DNA from 2 places in the Pseudomonas sp. 05N432 genome. Region 1 is predicted to be linked to the other one. Evidence: riboswitches for the same ligand, from Rfam matches in the RefSeq annotation. Region 1 holds a riboswitch; the other holds the start of a gene.

What was found. A riboswitch is a leader RNA that binds a small molecule or an ion and turns the genes downstream of it on or off. The one in region 1 is predicted to bind cobalamin.
Region 2: it holds a riboswitch for cobalamin, as region 1 does, so the genes downstream of both, cobW (cobalamin biosynthesis protein CobW) here and cobO (cob(I)yrinic acid a,c-diamide adenosyltransferase) in region 1, are expected to answer to the same signal.

The regions. Positions count from the first base shown of each region.
Region 1 covers NZ_JBFTMM010000020.1:148,459-151,859, forward strand. Annotated here, with positions in the region: gene AC1DHT_RS23770 (cobyrinic acid a,c-diamide synthase CobB) at 1-888, opposite strand, end outside; gene cobO (cob(I)yrinic acid a,c-diamide adenosyltransferase) at 885-1,496, opposite strand; cobalamin riboswitch at 1,578-1,812, opposite strand; gene AC1DHT_RS23780 (hypothetical protein) at 1,970-2,554, shown strand; gene AC1DHT_RS23785 (PQQ-dependent sugar dehydrogenase) at 2,620-3,401, shown strand, end outside.
Region 2 covers NZ_JBFTMM010000003.1:274,591-277,991, forward strand. Annotated here, with positions in the region: gene cobN (cobaltochelatase subunit CobN) at 1-190, opposite strand, end outside; gene cobW (cobalamin biosynthesis protein CobW) at 194-1,261, opposite strand; cobalamin riboswitch at 1,360-1,571, opposite strand; cobalamin riboswitch at 1,758-1,983, shown strand; gene AC1DHT_RS05615 (CbtB domain-containing protein) at 2,084-2,275, shown strand; gene AC1DHT_RS05620 (CbtA family protein) at 2,287-2,988, shown strand; gene AC1DHT_RS05625 (cobalamin biosynthesis protein) at 2,985-3,398, shown strand.

The DNA.
Region 1 (3,401 bases):
CACGTGGTGCAATTCCGGATAACCACCGGGCAGATACAGGCTGTCAGCTTCTGGCAATTCACGGTCATGGATCGGCGAGAAGAATCGTAACTCCGCCCCCATCGCCCGCAACAAGTCGAGGCTCGCGCCATACGTGAAGGCAAACGCTTCATCGCGAGCCACGGCAATTCGCACACCGGCCAACAACGGCTCGGCGGCAATCACATCAGGCGCAGCGAACTCGACGGCGGGCGGCAACGCCACTTCGCAGCTGCTGGCCAACGCGGCGGCGGCGGCGTCGAGGCGCAGATCGAGATCATTCAATTCACTGGCCTGGACCAGCCCCAAGTGACGGCTAGGCAATTCGATTCCGGTTTCCCGGGACAAGGCTCCGTACCAGCGCAAGCCTTCAGTGAGACTGCCTTCAAGCAGTTGCGCGTGACGCAAGGTGCCGACGCGGTTGGCCAAGACACCGGCAAACGGCAAGTCCGGCTGATAACGTGCCAGCCCCAACGCCAACGCGCCGAATGTCTGGGCCATGGCGGTGCCATCGATCACACCCAGTACGGGTACGCCGAAGTGCCGCGCCAGATCGGCGCTGGACGGCGTGCCATCGAACAGGCCCATGACGCCTTCGATCAAAATCAGATCAGCCTCAGCGGCGGCTTCCCACAACAGCCGACGACTTTCCTGCTCGCCGACCATCCACATGTCCAATTGATACACCGGCGCACCGCTGGCGCGCTCGAGAATCATCGGATCGAGAAAGTCCGGGCCGCATTTGAACACCCGGACCTTGCGCCCCTGATTGCGATGCAAACGGGCCAGCGCGGCGGTGACGGTGGTCTTGCCCTGACCGGAAGCCGGCGCAGCAATCAATACCGCCGGGCAAAAACGCGGCTCACTCACAGCTCAACGCCTTTCTGCGCTTTGATCCCGGCCTGGAAAGCGTGCTTGATCATGCCCATTTCGGTGACGGTGTCGGCCAGCTCGATCATTTCCGGCTTGGCACCACGACCGGTGACCACCACGTGCTGCATCGGCGGACGCGCCTGCAAGTCGCTGAGCACTTGATCCAGGTCCAGATAACCGTGCTTGAGGGCGATATTCAGTTCATCGAGCACCACCAGACCAATGGCCGGGTCACGCAGCAATTCGCGGGAGACGTCCCATGCGGCCTCGGCGGCGGCGATATCGCGCTGGCGATCCTGGGTTTCCCAAGTGAAACCTTCGCCCATCACGTGGAAGCGCACTTGCTCCGGGAAGCGACGGAAGAACAGCTCCTCGCCAGTGCTGCTACGCCCCTTGATGAACTGCACCACGCCGCACTGCATGCCGTGGCCCATTGCCCGGGCGAGCATGCCGAACGCAGAACTGCTTTTGCCCTTGCCGTTGCCGGACAGGACCAGCAGCAAGCCGCATTCATTCGGCGAGTTGGCAATGCGCTCATCGATCACCGCTTTCTTGCGCAGCATGCGTGCCAGGTGGCGTTCGTCACGATCAGGGGAATCAGTCATGGGGGAGCTCTCCGTTGAGGCTGGATAACGGCGGGCAGGCATAGAAATAGACGGCAACAAGCCTGGCATCGCCCACCGTGATGCCGCTGGATGGATCAGGCCGGTCTCCGGGCTCATGAGCGGCTTTCGCCTGACTGCACGCCTTCCCATATCGACCTTCGACACAGTGGCTCAAAGCGCAGTTTTTACTCATTTACCGTTGCGGGGGCAGCGCCGGGATCGTCGCCCGCTCTGTCAAAGAACGCGCCCTCACCGGCTTCCCTGTTTCACTCGGTCGACCACTGGGTCACAGAGCACCTGAAACAAGTCGCGAAGGTTAGAGGGTTGGGGGTGGAGCGTCAATTAAAGCCGGGGGCTCATCGACAGATAGAAACCGACCCAGATCAATAATCTGGCGCCAATCTTGTGCCACACTGAAAGCAATGATATCAAAGAGCCACAACCTTACATTACAAGAACAAAGAGGGGGCAACATGCAAGGCATGATCATCAGTAACCCGAAGCTGGAATTCCTGCGCCCGGTGCTGGAGCGCTGGTTCGAGTGCATCGACCGTTACAACGCAGTACGCGGCGATAACGAAAGCCCTTACTGGTTTGACGAACGCGCCAACGTGAGCCTGCTTTCGGCGGCAGCGTGGATGGCTGAAATGGTCACCCTCGAACAGACTCCGACGAAAAAGCAGATCGAGGAAGGCGAACGCAATGGCCGCGCCGACCTGTTTATCGCCAGTGGCGAAGAACGCGCCTATCTTCAGGCCAGCCAACGCTGGCCGCGGGTCAATAACCTGAACCTCACCCAGGCCTTGCAAGATACCGTGAGCGATGCGAAAAAAATCAGCTACGCCAGCGACCTGAAGCTTGGTTGCCTGTTCGTCGCCCCACAAAAAGCCCAGCAAAGCCCTACGCCGGAAGAACTCCAGGACATGGTCGACGACCTGCAAAAGGAACACTCCTGCGCCGTGGCCTGGTACTTCCCCTACGCCTACCGCAAATTGCACAACGAAGCCGGCAACTACCATCCGGGCATCGCGGTATTGCTCAAAGAGGCTCGCGGCTGACGGGTTGAACCTTCCATCGATCAGGCTCCTCTATGATGAGGTGATGCACTCATAGGGAAATCAGCATGCTCAAGCCTCGATTCGTCATTGTTATCGCCATCGCCGGAGGGCTCGCCGCCTGCGGGGAGTCCGCCACCTTGCCAGTGTCGGACGGCACGGGCCCATCGCCCAAGCTGCCGGAACCGCACAAGACCCTGATCCCGACAGTGAACATTGCACCGGCGGTCGGCTGGCCAGCGGGCGCAAAGCCGATTGCCGCGCCAGGCACTCAGGTGGCGGCATTTGCCGAAGGACTTGATCATCCACGCTGGCTCTATGTACTGCCCAACGGCGACGTGTTGGTGGCTGAAACCAATGCGCCACCCAAGCCCGACGACAGCAAAGGCATTCGTGGCTGGGTCATGGGCAAAGTCATGGGCCGCGCCGGTGCTGGCGTACCAAGCGCGAACCGGATCACCCTGCTGCGTGACAAGGATCACAACGGCGTCGCTGAAACCCGCACGACCTTCATCGAGAACCTCAACTCGCCGTTCGGCATGACCCTGGTCGGCAACGACCTGTACGTCGCCGACACTGACCGCCTGCTGCGCTTTCACTATGAAAGTGGTGAAACATCCATCACCACCAAACCGGTGAAAGTCATCGACCTGCCCGGTGGCACGCTGAATCATCACTGGACCAAAAACGTCATCGCCAGCAAGGACGGTAGCAAGCTCTACGTCACGGTCGGCTCCAACAGCAATGTCGGTGAAAATGGCCTGGAACAGGAAGAAGGACGCGCAGCGATCTGGGAGGTCGATCGCGCGACCGGCAATCATCGGATTTTTGCCTCAGGCCTGCGCAACCC
Region 2 (3,401 bases), on a different contig from region 1:
TCTGCACCTGCATCGGGTTGGCCAGGCGCAGGCTCGGGTAATCCTCGGGCAACTGCTGCGCCGCTTCGGCGAGCAGCGCCAGGCTGGAGTCGCCGCTGCACAGAATCACCAGCTCGGCGGGGGTTTGGCCAAGGTCGGCAATGTTGTCATCCGAGACGAAACCGCCGGGCTGGGTCCTGAGCAGGTGCATGGATTAAACGCTGAGCGCAGCGCGCAATTGCGCTTCGAGCAAGGCGGCGTCGAGTTGCTGGCCGATCAGCACCAGACGGGTGCTGCGCGCTTCGTCTGCGCCCCACTGACGATCGAAATGCTTGTCGAAACGCGTACCCACGCCCTGGATCAGCAAGCGCATCGGCTTGCTCGGGATTGCGGCGAAACCCTTGACCCGCAGGATGCCGTGCTGGACCACCAATTGGGTCAGGGCGTCGAGCAACAGGCTTTCGTCGGCTTGCGGCAGTTCAATGGAAATCGAATCGAAGGCGTCGTGATCGTGATCATCGTGGTCGTCGCCATCGTGGTGATGGTCGTGGTGGCTGTGGCGGCTGTCGATGTGTTCTTCAGAGCCGGCGCCCAGGCCGATCAGCACGTCCAGCGGCAAACGACCGCTGCTGGCTTCGATGATCTTCACCGCTGGCGGCAGTTCTTCGGCGACTTCCAGGCGCACTTTGGCCAGATCTGCCGGGCTGATCAGGTCGGCCTTGTTGAGAATCACCAGGTCGGCGCTGGCCAGTTGGTCGGCGAACAGCTCGTGCAGCGGCGATTCGTGGTCCAGGTTCGGGTCGAGTTTGCGCTGGGCATCGACCTGATCCGGGAACGCAGCGAAAGTACCAGCGGCCACAGCCGGGCTGTCGACCACGGTGATCACCGCATCCACGGTGCAGGCGCTACGGATTTCCGGCCACTGGAAGGCCTGGACCAACGGTTTTGGCAGGGCCAGGCCGGAGGTTTCGATGAGGATGTGGTCGAGATCGCCGCGACGGGCAACCAGTTCGCGCATCACCGGGAAGAACTCTTCCTGAACAGTGCAGCACAGGCAGCCGTTGGCCAGCTCATACACGCGACCGTTGGCTTCCTCCTCGGTGCAGCCGATGGAACATTGCTTGAGGATTTCGCCGTCGATGCCCAGCTCGCCGAACTCGTTGACGATCACCGCGATACGCCGGCCCTGGGCGTTATCGAGCATGTGTCGCAGCAAGGTGGTTTTGCCCGAACCGAGGAAACCGGTGACGATGGTGACGGGAAGTTTGGCCAGTGTTTTCATCGGATGCCCTTTGGCAAGGTGGCGGGCATACGGGACGACAACCGACGGCGCTTGAGCGCGCGGAAGAATTCGCCACCGGATCACCCCGCCCGGTTGTAGTGAGAATCTGTATCGAGGCAGGTCTCCTGGCTGACGGTGGGCCAGTCTTTCGACTGGCGGTTCCTGCACCTTCCCGCGCCTGAAAACAAAAGAGCGCAGTGGCATGGCAGAAACGAAACCGTTCACAGTTGCGGGGGCAGCCGCGGCATCGACCGCGTTCCCTTCTTAGCTTCGGTGCACGCACCGAAGAACCTCGAAAGCGCAAGGCTACGCATCGCATCGGGGCGGGTCAATGTTCGCCTGAGTTGTGCGTCGGCTGTGATGACGCCATCGCGAGCAGGCTCGCTCCCACAGTTGACCGCGTTCCAATGTGGGAGCGAGCCCGCTCGCGATGGCAGCACCTCGGTCTCGCGTTGAGAACGCTTGCCAATTGACGCCCTGCCCTCGCCCATGCTCTCCTACACGCCTTGTTACGGGTGCCCTTCACAGGGTGAAACGGGAAACCGGTGAATCATGTGCTTTACTCAAAAGCCATGTCAGTCCGGTGCTGCCCCCGCAACGGTAAGCGAGCGAAGAATCAGATCCACTGTGCCAGCAGTTCGGCATGGGAAGGCGATTCTTGCAGGTTCGGCGAATGCCAGCCCCTCGTGAGCCCGGAGACCGGCCCGCAACACATCAATAACAAACCCGCGGTGGGCGGGCGCTGTTTCAGCCTCTGCGTGCCCGGCTCGCGGGGGGTTGCATGCGCTCGCTTCACCCACTGACTGACCAGAGGGAAGCGCCATGTCGATCATCAGCAGCACTCGCCACGTCACCGCCAGCACCACCTCCACCCTGAGCCAACGCCTCGTTGCCGCTATCGGCGCATCGATCCTGGGCGCATGTCTTGTATATTTCGCCGGCTTCTCGCACATCGACGCGGTGCACAACGCCGCCCACGATACCCGTCACAGTTCTGCTTTCCCGTGCCACTGAGACCTGCCGAGATGATCAAGCGTATTGCGCAAACCGCAGGTTTCACCGGTTTGTTGGCCGCCCTGCTGCTGACCCTGCTGCAAAGCTTCTGGGTCGCGCCGCTGATTCTTCAGGCGGAAACCTACGAAAAAGCCCCGGCGGCTGAAGTCCATGAACATGCCGAAGGCGCGATGGCCGGCCACACCCATGATGCGCAAGCCTGGGAACCGGAAGACGGCTGGCAGCGTGTGCTGTCGACCGCCGGCGGAAATCTGGTGGTCGCCGTTGGCTTTGCACTGATGCTCGCCGGGCTCTACACCCTGCGCGCCCCGACTCGCACCGCTCAAGGCCTGCTCTGGGGGTTGGCCGGTTACGCGACCTTCGTCCTCGCACCGACCCTGGGTCTGCCGCCGGAATTGCCGGGGACTGCCGCCGCAGACCTGGCACAACGGCAGATCTGGTGGATCAGCACCGCAGCGTCCACCGCAGTCGGTATCGCGCTGATCGTGTTCGCCCGGCATTGGCTGCTGAAAGTGCTCGGTGTCGCCATTCTGGCCGTGCCGCACATCATCGGCGCACCGCAGCCTGAAGTGCATTCGATGCTGGCCCCCGAAGCCCTCGAAGCGCAATTCAAAGTCGCCTCGCAGCTGACCAACGCCGCGTTCTGGCTGGCCATGGGCCTGATCAGCGCCTGGTTGTTCCGCCGCAAAAGCGATGGTCAATACCACGCATGAGTGAAACGGGCGCAGCGCCGACCCTGGTGGTCGGCCTAGGCTGCCAGCGCGGCTGCCCAGCCAGCACGCTGCGCACGTTGCTCGATCAGGCGTTGCAGGCTCATCACATCGATCTACAGGCGATCAAGGCCTTGGCCAGCATCGATCTGAAACGTGATGAGCCCGGTCTGATCGAGTTGGCCCGGCAACTGTCACTGCCACTGATCTGCTTCAGCAGCGAACAACTTTCCAGCTATAAACCGCAACTCAGCCATCGCTCGCAAATCGCTTTCGAGCGCACCGGCTGCTACGGCATAGCGGAAAGTGCCGCGCTGGCCCTCGCCGAACAACTGGCGCAGGCACCGGTAAAATTGCTGATCCCGCGACAAAAATATGCCCAGGCGACGTTTGCGTTGGCCGGCGCCGCCTAAAAT